One region of the Streptomyces sp. NPDC004539 genome, then DNA from elsewhere that is predicted to be linked to it. Evidence: riboswitches for the same ligand, from Rfam matches in the RefSeq annotation. Region 1 holds a riboswitch; each other region holds the start of a gene.

Region 1 (5,327 bases):
TCAGCCCCTGGGCCATGATCGACCCTTCGAGCGCGAAGAAGATGAACGTGAAGCTCGCGAAGATGACGCTGGTCAGCACCGAGCCGTAGTACCCGAACCCGGAACCCCGGGTGATCAGGTCCAGGTCGATGTTGTAGCGGGCGCCGTAGTACGCGAGCGGGAACCCGGTGACGAAGATGACGACGGCGGCGACGGCGATCGCCACGAGCGCGTTGCCGGTGCCGTGCGCGAGCCCGATGCCCGCGCCGATCGAGAAGTCCGCCATGTAGGCGATGCCGCCCAGCGCGGTCGTCGCCACGACCATCGGGGTCCAGCGGCGGTAGCTCCGGGGCGCGAAGCGGAGGGTGTAGTCCTCCAGCGTCTCCTTCGTCGCCTGATCGGTACTCGCCGGCTCTTCTCGTACGTCCAGTTGCGGCTCGACGCTCATACGACGTCTCCTTGCGGGTCGGGGACCGATGTCCCGCGTGACGGCGTCGGCAGAGCGGGAGCACGGAGGGACCGTAGGCAGCCGGTGTTACCCCTAAATACTTCCTGTATGAAGGAGATGTTTCGCTGAACGGGAGGGAGGGCCCCCGGTGCGCCCGGGGACCCTCGGCGGTCCGTCAGTACAGCTCGGCCCGCACCGTGCGCGCCGCCGTCACCAGGTTCTCCAGCGACTCCCGCGTCTCCGGCCAGCCCCGGGTCTTGAGCCCGCAGTCGGGGTTCACCCACAGCCGTTCGGCGGGGATCGCCGCCAGCCCGGTCCGCAGCAGTTCGGCCGCCTCCTCCGCGCTCGGGACGCGCGGCGAGTGGATGTCGTAGACACCCGGCCCGGCCTCACGCGGGTAGCCGTGCGCCGCGAGTTCCCGCGCCACCTGCATGTGGGAGCGGGCCGCCTCCAGGCTGATGACGTCCGCGTCGAGGTCGTCGATCGCCTGCACGACGTCCCCGAACTCGGCATAGCACATGTGGGTGTGGATCTGCGTCCGCGCCCGCACCCCCGAGGTCGCGAGGCGGAACGCCTCCGTCGCCCACGCGAGGTAACCGGCCCGGTCGGCGGCCCGCAGCGGCAGCGTCTCGCGCAGCGCGGGCTCGTCGACCTGGATCACCGAACTCCCGGCCGCCTCAAGGTCGTTCACCTCGTCCCGCAGGGCCAGCGCGACCTGCCGGGCGGTCTCGGCGAGCGGCTGGTCGTCCCGGACGAACGACCAGGCGAGCATCGTCACCGGCCCGGTCAGCATGCCCTTGACCGGCCGGTCGGTGAGCGACTGCGCGTACGACGTCCAGCGGACCGTCATCGGCTCCGGGCGGGAGATGTCCCCGGCCAGGATCGGCGGGCGCACGTACCGGGTGCCGTACGACTGGACCCAGCCGTGCTGCGTCGCCAGGTAGCCGGTGAGCTGCTCGGCGAAGTACTGGACCATGTCGTTGCGTTCGGCCTCGCCGTGCACCAGCACGTCCAGCCCCGCCTTCTCCTGGAAGGCGATCACCTCCCGGATCTCGGCCGCGACCCGGTCCTCGTACCGGGCGGCCCCGATCCGCCCCGCCCGCAGGTCCGCGCGGGCGGACCGCAGTTCGGCGGTCTGCGGGAACGACCCGATCGTGGTCGTCGGCAGCGTGGGCAGCCCGAGATGCGCGCGCTGCGCCGACGCCCGCTCGGCGTACGGCTGTTCACGGCGTGCGTCGGCGGCGGTGACCGCGGCGGCGCGGGCCCGCACCGCGGGGTCACGGGTGATCGGCGACCCCGCGCGGGAGGCCAGGTCGGCGTGGTTCGCGGCGAGTTCGGCGGCGATCGCGCCGGTGCCGCGGGTCAGTCCGCGTGCCAGCGTGACGACCTCGGCGGTCTTCTGCCGGGCGAAGGCGAGCCAGCGCAGGATCTGCGGGTCGACGTCGCGTTCGGCGGCCGTGTCGAGCGGGACGTGGAGCAGGGAGCAGGACGCGGAGACGTCGACCCGGTCGGCGAGCCCGAGGAGGGTGCCGAGGACGGTGAGGGACCCGGCGAGGTCGTTCACCCAGATGTTGCGCCCGTCGACGACGCCCGCGACCAGCCGCTTGCCGGGCAGCCCGCCGGCGGAGGCGAGGTCCTCCAGGGTGCCGGGCCGGGTGAAGTCGAGCGCGATCCCCTCGACGGGCGCCTTGGCGAGGACCGGGAGGGCCGCGCCCGGGCGGTCGAAGTAGGTCGCGACCAGCAGTTTCGGCCGGTCGGTGAGCGCGCCGAGGTCCCGGTAGGCGCGGGCGGCGGCGTTCAGCTCGGCCGGGGTGCGGTCCTGGACGAGGGCGGGCTCGTCGAGCTGGACCCATCCGCCGCCGGCCGCCCGCAGCTCGGCGAGGATCTCGGCGTACACCGGCAGGAGCCGGTCGAGGAGGGTGAGCGGCTCGAAACCGGCGGCCACTCCCGGGGCGGGCTTGGCCAGCAGGAGGTAGGTGACCGGGCCGAGGAGGACCGGGCGGGCGGTCAGGCCGAGGGCGAGGGCTTCCCGCAACTCGGCGAGCTGCTTGGCGGGTTCGGCGCGGAAGACGGTGTCCGGGCCCAACTCGGGGACCAGATAGTGGTAGTTGGTGTCGAACCACTTCGTCATCTCCAGCGGCGGGGCGTCCTGCGTGCCGCGCGCCATGGCGAAGTAGCGGTCCAGCGGGTCGTCGACTCCCGCGTGGCGCACGGGGATCGCGCCGAGCATGACGCTGGTGTCGAGGACGTGGTCGTAGAGCGAGAAGTCGCCGGTGGGGACCTCGTCGATACCGGCGTCGGCGAGGCGCCGCCAGGTGGCGGCGCGCAGGTCGGCGGCGGTGGAGTGGAGTTCGGCCGCGGTGACGCGGCCCTTCCAGTACCCCTCGACGGCCTTCTTCAGCTCCCGGCCCTGACCCTGCCGGGGGTAGCCGTACAGGGTTGCCGCGGCTGCGGACTTCGTGGTCACGGAGATCTCCTTCACGAGACGATTCCCTGAGGTCCCGGCGACGGGACGAGGGCGTGAAGGAGCCACCGGCCGGACGGCGACGCCGTACGGCCTGCTGTGCGCCGACCCACCCGCGAGGTCACCGGAACTCCGTACGCGAACAGCTCGCGCACGGGCAGTCGGCAGGTCTTCGGACTCACGGGCACACCTCGTACGAGGACGAGGCACCTACTGGCCGTCGCTTCCCAGGTCCTCACGGACCCAGTGCGTATGACGGCGGTCGTTCCCGCTCACCGCTGCGGGGCAGTCCCGGATTCCCACCGGGTTCCCTCTTGCGACGCGGCCCGTCTGGCTGACGGGGCGAACCGGCTGCGGTGATCAGCGTACGGGGCGAACGCGGCGTACGGGGAAGCGTTTTCACGACAAGGGCTCATCTGATAGTTGCCTATCGCCTGTGTGATCCTGGTCTCACTATCGAAACGGTTGAGTTTCGCTAGCGGGGTGTGTAGCGTCTGTCGAGTACGAAACCGTTTCGTTCGCGAGACGCCCGATCATCTCATCGGAGCACGCCCTCATGTCACAGACCACCGAGACGCCGGACACGACGTCACTCACGAAGCAGGCCGAGGAACCCGCGTCCCGTCATCGCTGGTGGGTCCTCGCGATGATCGGCATGGCCCAGCTGATGGTCACGCTGGACGCGACGATCGTGAACATCGCGATGCCGTCCGCCCAGGCCGACCTCGGCTTCTCCGACGGCGACCGGACCTGGATCGTCACCGCCTACTCCCTCGCCTTCGGCAGCCTCCTGCTCCTCGGCGGCCGGATCGCCGACCTCTTCGGCCGCAAGCTCGCCTTCCTGGTCGGCGTCGGCGGATTCGCCGCCGCCTCCGCGCTGGCCGGTGCCGCGACCAACTTCGAGGTCCTCGTCGTCGGCCGCACCCTCCAGGGCCTCTTCGGCGCCCTCCTCGCGCCCGCCGCGCTCTCCCTGCTGACCACCACGTTCACCGACGCGCGCGAGAGGGCCCGCGCCTTCGGCATCTACGGCGCCATCGCCGGCTCCGGCGCGGCCGTCGGCCTCCTCCTCGGCGGCGTCCTCACCGAGTACCTGAACTGGCGCTGGACCCTCTACGTCAACCTCGTCCTCGCCGTGATCCCGCTGGTCGGCGGCTGGATACTGCTCAAGCGCACCCAGCGCGAACCCGGTGCCAAGCTCGACATCCCCGGCACGATCCTGGTCACCGCCGGACTCTTCTCCGTCGTCTACGGCTTCTCCATGGCCGAGTCCCACGACTGGTCCTCCCCGCGCTCCTGGGGCTTCCTGACCGCCGGTGGCATCCTGCTCGCCGCGTTCACCTGGTGGCAGACCCGGGCGTCCCACCCGCTGCTCCCGCTGCGCGTCCTGCTCGACCGCGACCGCGGCGCCTCCTTCGCCGTCATGCTGATCTCCAGCGCGGGCATGTTCGGTGTCTTCCTCTTCCTGACCTACTACCTCCAGCTCAGCCTCGGGTTCAGCGCGGTCAAGACCGGGCTCGCGTTCCTGCCGATGGTCGGCGCGCTGATGGTCGCGGCCACCCTGGCGACCAGCTTCCTCGTCCCCCGGATCGGCCCGAAGACGATCGTCCCGCTCGGCATGGCCCTCGGCGCGCTCGGCCTGGTCTGGATGACGGGCCTGGACCTGAACAGCACGTACGTCACCCACGTCATGCCGCCGCTGATCGTCACCGGCCTCGGTATCGGCCTGGTCATGGCGCCCGCGATGTCCCTCGCCACCAGCGGGGTCGCCGCGCACGACGCCGGGGTCGCCTCGGCCTCCGTCAACACCATGCAGCAGATCGGCGGCTCCATCGGCACCGCCCTGCTCAACACCCTCGCGGCCAGCGCCGCCACGAACTACCTGCACGGCAGGAACGCGGGCGACAAGCTCGTCCAGGCGCACGCCGCGCTGGAGTCGTACTCCACCGCCTACTGGTGGTCGGCCGGCTTCTTCGCGGTCGGCGCCGTCATCGCGCTGCTGCTCTACCGCAGCGGCGTCCCGAAGGCCGACGAGAACGCGGCCCCCACAGTCCACATGTGAGCGGCATGTGGTGACCGCACCTTGAGCGGAGGGTGCGGACGACGGGCCCGGTGTCTGGGGAGACACCGGGCCCTTTCGCATGCCGGGTGAGAGGCGGGCAAGAGTCCCCGCCTTTATTTGCGTCTGGACGCAAGAAGGTGCAGACTCGTCGCGTCGGGCCCGTCATGGGCGCACTCGCATCGCGGAACGGAGGCGGCCATGGGCGCAGAACCTCCCAGTCCGAGCCGCCCCCAGGGCACTCGCTGACCCCCTTCTCTTCTCACTCCCCACACTCCCCGGGTGACTGAACCCCGCCGTCGGCGTGCCGCCGCAGGCCGGGGCGCCTCGCCGTGCGCAGAGTGTGGGCGGAGGCCCCGTGATGCTGATCCGTGCTGTCA
Region 2 (5,327 bases), on a different contig from region 1:
ACAAGTAGTCCACGGTCGCGGCGAGTTCGAAGGCCCCCTTGTAGCCGTGGCGGCGCATCGCCTCGATCCAGCGGGGGTTGACGACGCGGGCGCGGAAGACGCGGGAGGTCTCCTCGACGAGGGTGCGGGTGCGGACGGTCTCGGGGCGGGTGGAGTCGCCGATGTACGCGGCGGGGGCGGTGCCGCGCAGGGCGCGGACGGTGGCGACCATGCCTCCGTGGTACTGGAAGTAGTCGTCGGAGTCGGCGATGTCGTGCTCGCGGGTGTCGGTGTTCTTCGCGGCGACCTCGATGCGCCGGTACGCCGTCTCCATCTCCTCGCGCGCGGGACGCCCGTCCAGCTCACGGCCGTACGCGTAGCCGCCCCACACCGTGTAGACCTCCGCGAGGTCAGCGTCGGTGCGCCAGTCGCGGGAGTCGATGAGCTGGAGGAGACCGGCGCCGTACGTCCCCGGGCGGGAGCCGAAGATGCGGGTGGTGGCCCGGCGTTCGTCGCCGTGCGCCGTCAGGTCGGCCTGGACGTGGGCGCGGACGTTGTTCACCGAGGCGGGTTCGTCGAGCCCGGCCACCAGGCGTACGGCGTCGTCCAGGAGGGCGATGGTGTGCGGGAACGCGTCCCGGAAGAAGCCGGAGATGCGCAGGGTGACGTCGATGCGGGGGCGGCCCAGCTCGTCGCAGGGGATGGGCTCCAGGCCCGTGACCCGGCGTGAGGCGTCGTCCCAGAGCGGGCGGACGCCGAGCAGGGCGAGGGCCTCGGCCACGTCGTCTCCCGCCGTGCGCATGGCGCTGGTCCCCCACAGGGAGAGGCCGACGGACGTGGGCCACTCGCCGTTGTCGGCGCGGTACCGCTCCGCGAGTGACTCCGCGAGGGCCTGGCCGGTCTCCCAGGCCAGCCGGGACGGGACCGCCTTGGGGTCGACGGAGTAGAAGTTGCGGCCGGTCGGCAGGACGTTGACCAGGCCGCGCAGCGGGGAGCCGGAGGGGCCGGCCGGGACGAAGCCGCCGGCCAGCGCGTGGACCGTGTGCTCCAGCTCCGCCGTGGTCGCCGCCAGACGCGGGACGACTTCGCGGGCCGCGAACTCCAGGACGGCGGCGACCTGTTCGCCGTGCGCCGTGGGGACTGCGGCCGGGTCCCAGTCCGCGTCCTCCATCGCCTGCACGAGCGCGCGGGCCTGTTCCTCCGCCGCGTCGGCCGTGGTGCGGGTCGCCGCCGACTCGTCGAGGCCGAGCGCCTCGCGCAGGCCGGGCAGGGCGGTGGTGCCGCCCCAGATCTGGCGGGCGCGCAGGATCGCGAGGACGAGGTTGACGCGGTCGGCGCCGGCCGGCGGGTTGCCGAGGACGTGCAGTCCGTCGCGGATCTGGGCGTCCTTGATCTCGCAGAGCCAGCCGTCGACGTGCAGGAGGAAGTCGTCGAAGCCGTCGTCCTCGGGACGGTCCTCCAGGCCGAGGTCGTGATCGAGCCTCGCGGCCTGGATCAGGGTCCAGATCTGGGCGCGGATCGCCGGGAGTTTCGCCGGGTCCATGGCGGCGATCTGGGCGTGTTCGTCGAGGAGTTGCTCCAGGCGGGCGATGTCGCCGTAGGAGTCGGCGCGGGCCATCGGCGGGACGAGGTGGTCGACGAGGGTGGCGTGGACGCGGCGTTTGGCCTGGGTGCCCTCGCCGGGGTCGTTGACGAGGAAGGGGTAGACCAGCGGGAGGTCGCCGAGGGCCGCGTCGGGGCCGCAGGCGGCGGACAGGCCCGCGTTCTTGCCGGGGAGCCACTCCAGGTTGCCGTGCTTGCCGAGGTGGATCATCGCGTCGGCGCCGAACCCGCCGTCCTCGGCGCGGGCCGCGATCCAGCGGTAGGCCGCCAGGTAGTGGTGGGAGGGCGGGAGATCGGGGTCGTGGTAGATCGCGATGGGGTTCTCGCCGAAGCCGCGCGGGGGCTGGATGAGGATCAGCAGGTTCCCGAAGCGCAGCGCCGCGAGGACGATGTCCCCGTCCGGGTTCGCGCTGCGGTCGACGAACATCTCGCCCGGCGCCGGCCCCCACTTCTCCTCGACCGCCTCCCGCAGCTCCCCGGGCAGCGAGGCGAACCAGCGCCGGTAGTCGGCCGCCGGAATCCGCACCGGGTTGCGGGCGAGCTGCTCCTCGGTCAGCCAGTCCTGGTCGTGCCCGCCCGCCTCGATGAGCGCCCGGATCAGCTCGTCCCCGTCACCGGAGGCCATCCCGGGGACGTCGTCGAAGACGTACCCCGCCTCGCGCAGCCGGTGCAGCAGCGCGATCGCGCTGGCGGGGGTGTCCAGGCCGACCGCGTTGCCGATCCGGGAGTGCTTCGTCGGGTAGGCGGACAGCACCAGCGCGACCCGCTTCCCGGCGGCCGGGATGTGCCTCAGCAGCGCGTGGCGTACGGCGATCCCGGCGACGCGGGCCGCGCGCTCGGGGTCGGCGACGTACGCGGGGAGGCCGTCGGCGTCGATCTCCTTGAAGGAGAACGGCACGGTGATCAGGCGGCCGTCGAACTCGGGGACGGCGATCTGACTGGCCGCGTCCAGCGGGGAGACGCCCTCGTCGCTCTCCTCCCACGCGGCGCGCGAGCCGGTCAGGCACAGGGCCTGGAGGATCGGTACGTCGAGGGAGGTGAGCGCGCCCGCGTCCCAGGACTCGTCGTCACCGCCGGCCGACGCCTCGGCGGGGCGGGTGCCGCCGGCCGCGAGGACCGTGGTGACGATGGCGTCGGCGGCGCCGAGCGTGGCGATCAGCTCGGGTTCGGGGGCCCGCAGCGAGGCCACGTACAGCGGCAGCGCCCGGCCGCCCGCCGCCTCGACCGCGTCGCACAGGGCGTGCACGAAGCCGGTGTTGCCGCTCATGTGGTGGGCGCGGTAGTAGAGCACGGCGACCGTCGGGCCCTCGGCGTCGCGGGGCGCGCGCTCCAGCGCGCCCCAACTCGGCGCGGGCGCGGGCGAGTCGAAGCCGTGGCCGGTCAGCAGGACCGTGTCCGACAGGAACCGGGCGAGCTGCTCCAGGTTGGCCGGGCCGCCGTGCGCGAGGTAGGCGTGCGCCTCGGCGGCGATCCCGACGGGAACCGTGGAGGCCGCCATCAGCTGGGCGTCGGGCGCCTGTTCACCGGTGAGGACGACGACCGGCCGCCCGTCGGCGAGCAGCAGGTCGAGCCCGTCCTGCCAGGCCCGCAGCCCGCCGAGGAGGCGGACGACGACGAGGTCGGCGCCGTCGAGGAGCGCGGGCAGGTCGTCCAGGGGGAGGCGGGCGGGGTTGGCGTACCGGTAGGGGACCGGGCCGTTCGCGGCGCGGGCGCTGAGCAGGTCGGTGTCGGACGTCGACAGGAGCAGGATCATGCGGCGTCGGCCTTCCTCGGGGTGTCCACGCCCCGGGCGAGAACTGGACGGCGGGAGTTCCTGACTCGCCCGGCGGCCGGGCTCACAGTGGCGGGACCGTGCCGGAGTCGCACCGGCTTCCTCCCCTGGTCGGTGACGGACCCTCATGATCCGCCGAGGAGCATAGTAAGGGTCACTGAAAGAGGGCAGGGCATACATCCGGTGTGATCGTAGGTATGCTCACGGCCGTGCCCACGCCTCCTGCCCGTCCGTCGTCCCAGGCCACAGCCCTCTCGCGGGGCCGCGACGACGCCTGCCCCGGCGCGCTGCGCCTGCACGCGGCGGACGACGGCGCGCTCGCCCGCGTCCGGATTCCCGGTGGGGTGCTGCGCACCGGACAGGCGCGTGCGCTCGGCCTCGCCGCCCGTGAACTCGGCGACGGGGAACTGCATCTGACCTCGCGCGGAAACGTTCAGCTGCGCGGCCTCACGCCGGACGGCGGGGCCGAACTGGCGGAGCGGCTGGAGGTGGCCGGGCTGCTGCCGTCCTGGCGGCACGAACGCGTCCGCAACGTCGTCGCCTCCCCCCTGTCCGGTCTCGACGGCCGTAGTCTCCTCGATGTCCGGCCGTGGCTGCGGGAGCTGGACGCGCTGCTGTGCGCGAGCGGGCCGGCGGCGAGGCTGTCCGGGAGGTTCCTGTTCGCGCTGGACGACGGGCGCGGGGACGTGGCGGCGCTCGGCGCCGACGTGAGTGTGCTGGCCGCGCCGGACGGGGGCGCGTGGGTGCGGGTCGGGGCGTCGCCGGATGCCGTGCGCGTGCCGGCCGGGGACGCCGCGCGGGCCGCGGTGCGGGCGGCCGAGGCGTTCGTGGAGGTGAGCGGCGGACGGGTCTGGCGGGTGTCCGAACTCCCCTGCGGCGGCAAGGAGTTGGTCTCGTACCTGGGTGAGCCGGCGCGTCCCGTGTGGCCCCGGTCCGCCGAGCCGGCCCCCGGTACGGTCACCGCGCCCGACGGGACGACGAGCCTGTCCGTCCTGGCCCCGCTGGGCCGCCTGACCGCCGCCCGGTGGGACGCGCTCACCGACGCCTCCTCCGACGAACTGCGGCTGACACCGTGGCGCGGAATGGTCCTCCCGGCCGTTCCCGCCGGCCGGCTCGCCGGTCTCGACGCCATGGGCCTGGTCACCGGACCGGACTCCCCCTGGCTCGGGGTCGGCTCCTGCGTCGGGCGGCCCGGCTGCGCGAAGGCGCACGCGGACGTCCGTACCGACGCGGCGGCCTGCCTCACGGGCGGCGGCGGACTCCCCGTCCACTGGTCCGGCTGCGAGCGCCGCTGCGGACGCCCGCGCGGCGACCACGTCGACGTCCTCGCCGTCCCCGGCGGCGGCTACCGGATCTCCGGTGCGCCGTCCTCCCTGTCCACCCTCGCCGCCGATGTGGCGGCGGCCCGTCACGCATGACCCGTAGGAGCACGGTGTTCGAGTACGAGAAGGACGGCGCGGCGATCTACCGTCAGTCGTTCGCCACCATCCGCGCGGAGGCCGACCTCGCGGGGCTGCCCGCCGACGTCTCCCAGGTCGCGGTCCGGATGATCCACGCCTGCGGGATGACCGACCTCGTCCGGGACCTCGCGTACACGCCGGGCGTGGTGGCGCGCGCCCGCGAGGCCCTGCGGGCCGGGGCGCCGATCTTCACCGACGTCCAGATGGTGGCCAGCGGCGTGACCCGCAAGCGCCTCCCCGCCGCCAACGACGTGCTGTGCACGCTCTCCGACCCGGCCGTCCCCGCGCTCGCCGCGAAGCTGGGCACGACCCGCAGCGCCGCCGCCCTCGAACTGTGGCGGGACCGGCTGGAGGGCGCGGTCGTCGCCGTCGGCAACGCGCCCACCGCGCTGTTCCGGCTGCTGGAGATGATCGAGGAGGGCGCGCCCCGCCCCGCCGCCGTCATCGGCGTCCCGGTCGGTTTCGTGGGCGCCGCCGAGTCCAAGGACGCGCTCGCCGGGCACCCGTCCGGTCTG
Region 3 (5,327 bases), on a different contig from region 1:
GGGGAGAGGTGCCAGCGGTCCAGGGCGCTGGGGCGGCTGCCGAGGACGAGGACGTCGGCGTGGTCGAGGAGTTGGTGCAGCAGGTCTTGGCCGTCCGGTGTGCGGAGGTTGAGGGTGACGCACTTCTTGTTGCGGCTGACGCTCTTCCAAACAAGTCCCCAGCCGTCCTTGAGGTCACCCCAGGTCCGCAACGGGTCGCCGCTGCCGGGCTGTTCGACCTTGACGACCTCGGCACCCAGTTCCCCGAGGTGGGTGGCGGCCAGGGGCCCGGCGACCAGGGTGGCCGCGTCGACGACCCGTATCCCGCGCAGTGCGGACGGCGGCTCAGACACGGACGGACCCCCGGGACACCGGAGGGCGCTCAAGTCCCAGATGGTCCCGCAGAGTTGTGCCGTTGTACCGGGTGCGGTGCAGTCCCCGGCGCTGAAGCTCGGGTACCACTATGCGAACGAAGTCCTCGAAGGCGCCCGGGAGATGGGTCGCGGCGAGGACGAACCCGTCGCACGCCTCGGTCGTGAACCACTCCTCCATCTGGTCCGCGACCTGCGTCGCCGTGCCGACGAAACGCGGCCCCTGGAGCAGGGTCGCGCGGTGTCCGGCGAGGTCGCGGATGCGGACGGTGCCGCCGATGTGCGCCCGGAGGTTCTGGACGAGGCCGCGGATGCCGGTCGACTTCTCGACGAGTTCGTCCGTGACCGGTTCGTCGAGGTCGTGCGCCGAGAAGTCGTAGTTCATCAGCTCGGACAGCAGGGTGAGCGACGCCGTCGGGTGGACCAGGTCGTCGAGGAACATCCGCTCGCGCTCGGCGGCGTGCGCGGCCGACTCCCCGACGACGGTGTAGGCCATGGGGCAGATCCGCACCGACGCCGGGTCGCGTCCGGTCTCGGCGATCCGGCGTTTCTGGTCCGCGTAGTGCGCGCGGGCTATCTCGATGCCGGGGTCGCCGGTGAAGATCAGCTCCGCCCAGCGGGAGGCGAAGTCGCGCCCCCGTCCCGAGGAGCCGGCCTGGAGGATCACCGGGTGTCCCTGCGGGGAGCGAGGGACGGTCAGCGGACCCCGGGATTCGAAGTGGGCGCCGTGGTGGCCGAGTTCACGGACTTTGCCGGGGTCGGCGTAGACGCCGGAGGCGCGGTCGCGGATCAGCGCGCCGTCGTCCCAGGTGTCCCAGAGGCCGGTGACGACCTCCAGGAACTCGTCGGCGCGGTCGTAGCGTTCGGCCGGGTTCAGATGGCTCGCGGCGCCGAAGTTCTGCGCCTCGCGGTCGTTGACCGAGGTCACGACGTTCCACGCGGCGCGGCCCGCGCTGAGGTGGTCGAGCGTCGCGAAGGTCCGCGCGACGTGGTAGGGCGCGTAGTAGGTGGTGGAGTAGGTGGCTCCCAGGCCGATGAGCGAGGTCGCCTGGCTGAGGACGCCGAGGACGACGCTCAGGTCGAGCTTGACCGGCCTGGCGCCGTGGCGGACCGCGTCGGCGACGGAACCGCCGTGGATGCCGGGCATCGCGAGGCGGTCGTCGAAGAACATCAGGTCGAACAGGCCGCGCTCCAGGAGCCGGCCGAGATCGGCGTAGTACGACGCGTCGAGGTAGCGGTGTTCGGTGGCCGGGTGACGCCAGGACCCTGCGTAGACGGACGTGTTGCCTGCCTGCATGAACGCGACCAGTGCCAACCGGTCGCCTGACTGTCGGCTCATGGTCTCGACGATGGCACATCTAAAATATTAGATTCAATACCCCATCGCTGATATCGTAACGGCATGAGGCAGAAGCTGGCCGACGCGATCGGTGGAACCGTACGGCAGCGCGCGGAACGGGAGTTGCGCGACCGCATCCTCACCGGCGCCCTCCCCGCCGGCGCCCGCCTCGACCTCGACGGGATCTGCGAGGAGTTCGGCATCAGCCGCACCCCGGTGCGCGAGGCGCTGCTCGAACTCTCCTTCCAGGGGCTCGTGGAGATCGCTCCCCGCAGCGGTGTCAAGGTCATCGGCGCGACCCCCGGCGAGACGCTGGACAACTTCGCGATCCTGGCCACCCTCAGCGGCAAGGCCGCCGAGTGGTCGGCGCGGCGGATCACGCCGGACGCCCTGGAGGAGCTGGCGAAGATCACGGGCACCCTCGCGGTCACGCCCCCCGGTTCCGAGCTGATCGACGCCAACTGGCGCTTCCATCACATCGTCAACACCTCGGCCGGTGTGCCGCACCTGCTGCCTCTCCTGCGGCAGGCGCTGCGACTCGTCCCGTCGAACTTCCTCGCTGTCATCCCCGTCCACAACCAGCGGGAACACGACGAACTGCTCGACTGTCTGCGGCAGCGGGACGCCGCACGGGCGCGGACCGTGGCGGAACAGCACGTCCTGGCGGCGGGAGAGGCCCTGACGGACTGGCTCCGCACTCGCGAACAGCTCTGACCCCGGTCATCCGGCCATCTGCTCGGGACCGCTGGATTTACTAGGACGTCCAACTATATAGTCGGGGTACAAGGCCCGCGGTGCAGGGAAGCCGGTGCGATTCCGGCGCGGTCCCGCCACTGTGACCGGGGAGTTCGCCGTCGAGCGGTACGCCACTGACGAGATGTCGGGAAGGCGGACGGCGCGCGCTGATCCGGGAGTCAGGATACCGGCCGCGGGATGTTCCGTGTTGTCCACGAGGATGGAGCTGACACGCATGGCATCGTCACGCGCACCCGACCCCGGAAGCACGCCACCGGTCTGACGGTCCCTCCGCCATACGCGATCTCGCGCAGCCTCACCCGTCCGCACGCACGCCACCGCGTCGCCGTGCGGTCATCAGGCGCGCGCCATCCCGGACCCCTGACGAGAGCAGGCACCCATGGTCCGCGCGCAAGACACCCAAGACCGCACTCCCGTACGTGAGCTGACCCACTTCATCGGAGGCCGCCACACCCCCGGCACCTCCGGTGCCTTCGGCGACGTCCACGACCCCAACACCGGCGCCGTACAGGCCCGCGTCCCCCTCGCGAACCGCGCCGACACCGAGGCGGCGATCACCGACGCCGCCGAGGCCCAGCGGGAGTGGGGGCAGTGGAACCCTCAGCGCAGGGCGCGCGTCCTGCTCAAGTTCCTCCAACTCGTCGAGCAGGAGCGGGAGTCGCTGGCGCGGCTTCTGTCGTCCGAGCACGGCAAGACCGTCGCCGACGCACACGGCGACCTCCAGCGCGGCCTGGAAGTCGTGGAGTTCGCCGCCGGCATCCCCCACCTCCTCAAGGGGGAGTTCACCGACAACGCGGGCACCGGCATCGACGTCCACTCCCTGCGCGCGCCGCTCGGCGTCGTCGCCGGCATCACCCCGTTCAACTTCCCCGCGATGATCCCCCTGTGGAAGGCGGCACCCGCGCTGGCCTGCGGCAACGCCTTCGTCCTCAAACCCTCCGAACGCGACCCGTCGGTACCGCTGAGGCTGGCCGAACTCTTCCTGGAGGCGGGACTGCCGCCGGGCGTCCTCAACGTCGTCAACGGCGGCCGGGAAGCCGTCGACACCCTCCTGGACGACCCTCGTGTCGAAGCGCTCGGTTTCGTCGGTTCCACCCCGGTCGCCGCCCACGTCTACGCCACCGCCGCCGCGCACGGCAAGCGCGCCCAGTGCTTCGGCGGCGCCAAGAACCACATGATCGTCATGCCGGACGCCGACCTCGACCAGGCCGTCGACGCGCTGATCGGCGCCGGGTACGGCTCGGCCGGAGAGCGCTGCATGGCGATCTCCGTGGCGGTCCCGGTCGGCGAGGAGACCGCCGACGCGCTCGTCACCCGCCTCAAGGAACGCATCGGCACCCTCAGGATCGGCCGCAGCGACGACCCCGAGGCCGACTTCGGGCCGCTGGTGAGCCGGGACGCCGTGGACCGCGTCCGCTCCTACGTCGACCTCGGAGTCGAGGAGGGTGCCGAACTCGTCGTCGACGGACGGGACTTCACCCTCCCCGGCCACGAGAACGGCTTCTTCGCCGGAGCCTCCCTCTTCGACCGGGTCACCCCGGCCATGCGGATCTGGCAGGAGGAGATCTTCGGTCCCGTCCTGTCCGTCGTCCGCGCCGCCGACTACGAAGAGGCGCTGCGCCTGCCGAGCGAGCACCCGTACGGCAACGGCGTCGCGATCTTCACCAGGGACGGCGACACGGCACGGGACTTCACGCGCCGCGTCCACACCGGCATGGTCGGCGTCAACGTCCCCATCCCGGTACCCGTCGCCTACCACACCTTCGGCGGCTGGAAGCGGTCCGGATTCGGCGACCTCAACCAGCACGGACCCGACGCGATCCGCTTCTACACCCGCACGAAGACCGTCACCACACGCTGGCCCGCCGGCCTGCGGGAAGGTGCCAGCTTCACGATCCCGACGATGGGCTGAGCCATGACCCTCACCGAGGACCAGCGGGCCCTCGTCGAGGCGACCCTCGACTTCACCCAGGACCACCTCGCCCCCCACGCCCTGGACTGGGACCGCGACCACCACTTCCCCGTCGACGTCCTGCGCAAGGCCGCGGGACTCGGCCTCGGCGGCGTCTACGTCCGCGAGGAGCACGGCGGTTCCGCACTCACCCGCGCCGACGGCGTCCTCGTCTTCGAGACGCTCGCCTCCGGCTGCTCCGCCATCGCCGGATACCTCTCCATCCACAACATGGTCGCCTGGATGATCGACCACTACGGCGACCCCGCCCAGCGCGACCGCTGGCTGCCCCGCCTGTGCGCGATGGACGACCTGGCCAGCTACTGCCTCACCGAACCCGGCGCCGGCTCCGACGCGGCGGCGCTCACCACGCGGGCCGTCCGCGACGGCGACGGCTGGCTCCTCACCGGCGTCAAGCAGTTCATCTCCGGCGCCGGAGCCGCCCAGCTGTACGTCGTCATGGCCCGCACCGGCGGCGAAGGAGCCGACGGGATCTCCGCGTTCGTCGTCGACAAGGACGACCCCGGGATCGGCTTCGGCCCGGACGAACGCAAGATGGGATGGCACGCCCAGCCCACCCGCCAGGTCCTCCTCGACGCGGTCCGCCTCCCCGCCGACCGGCTCCTCGGCCGCGAGGGACAGGGCTTCCGCATCGCGATGAACGGCCTCAACGGCGGCCGGCTCGGCATCGCCGCCTGCTCGCTCGGCGGCGCCCGCAGCGCCCTGGACCGCAGCCTCGCCCATCTCGCCGACCGCGAGGCGTTCGGCACCCGGCTGCTGGACTCCGACGCGCTGCGCTTCCGCCTCGCCGACATGGCCACCGAACTCGCCGCCGCCCGCGCCCTGGTACGCGAAGCGGCCGAGGCACTCGACCAGGGTGATCCACAAGCTCCGTACCTGTGCGCGATGGCCAAGCGGTTCGCCACCGACA

Evidence for each region. Region 1 has a riboswitch for cobalamin ahead of metE (5-methyltetrahydropteroyltriglutamate--homocysteine S-methyltransferase). Riboswitches for the same ligand answer to the same signal wherever they lie in the genome.
Region 2: linked by a shared signal. The riboswitch ahead of cobN (cobaltochelatase subunit CobN) and the one ahead of metE (5-methyltetrahydropteroyltriglutamate--homocysteine S-methyltransferase) in region 1 are both predicted to bind cobalamin.
Region 3: linked by a shared signal. The riboswitch ahead of ABZX85_RS48650 (CoA-acylating methylmalonate-semialdehyde dehydrogenase) and the one ahead of metE (5-methyltetrahydropteroyltriglutamate--homocysteine S-methyltransferase) in region 1 are both predicted to bind cobalamin.

What each region holds. Positions count from the first base shown of each region.
Region 1 is NZ_JBEXLS010000010.1:11,350-16,676, forward strand. Features, by position in the region: gene ABZX85_RS21470 (allantoin permease) at 1-427, opposite strand, end outside; gene metE (5-methyltetrahydropteroyltriglutamate--homocysteine S-methyltransferase) at 603-2,894, opposite strand; cobalamin riboswitch at 3,037-3,258, opposite strand; gene ABZX85_RS21480 (MFS transporter) at 3,448-4,950, shown strand; gene ABZX85_RS21485 (ABC transporter permease subunit) at 5,309-5,327, shown strand, end outside.
Region 2 is NZ_JBEXLS010000014.1:95,005-100,331, reverse strand. Features, by position in the region: gene cobN (cobaltochelatase subunit CobN) at 1-3,334, opposite strand, end outside; cobalamin riboswitch at 3,368-3,505, opposite strand; gene ABZX85_RS27410 (cobalamin biosynthesis protein CobG) at 3,550-4,770, shown strand; gene ABZX85_RS27405 (precorrin-8X methylmutase) at 4,767-5,327, shown strand, end outside.
Region 3 is NZ_JBEXLS010000049.1:37,457-42,783, forward strand. Features, by position in the region: gene ABZX85_RS48635 (CoA transferase) at 1-332, opposite strand, end outside; gene ABZX85_RS48640 (LLM class flavin-dependent oxidoreductase) at 325-1,689, opposite strand; gene ABZX85_RS48645 (GntR family transcriptional regulator) at 1,753-2,403, shown strand; cobalamin riboswitch at 2,451-2,635, shown strand; gene ABZX85_RS48650 (CoA-acylating methylmalonate-semialdehyde dehydrogenase) at 2,825-4,357, shown strand; gene ABZX85_RS48655 (acyl-CoA dehydrogenase family protein) at 4,361-5,327, shown strand, end outside.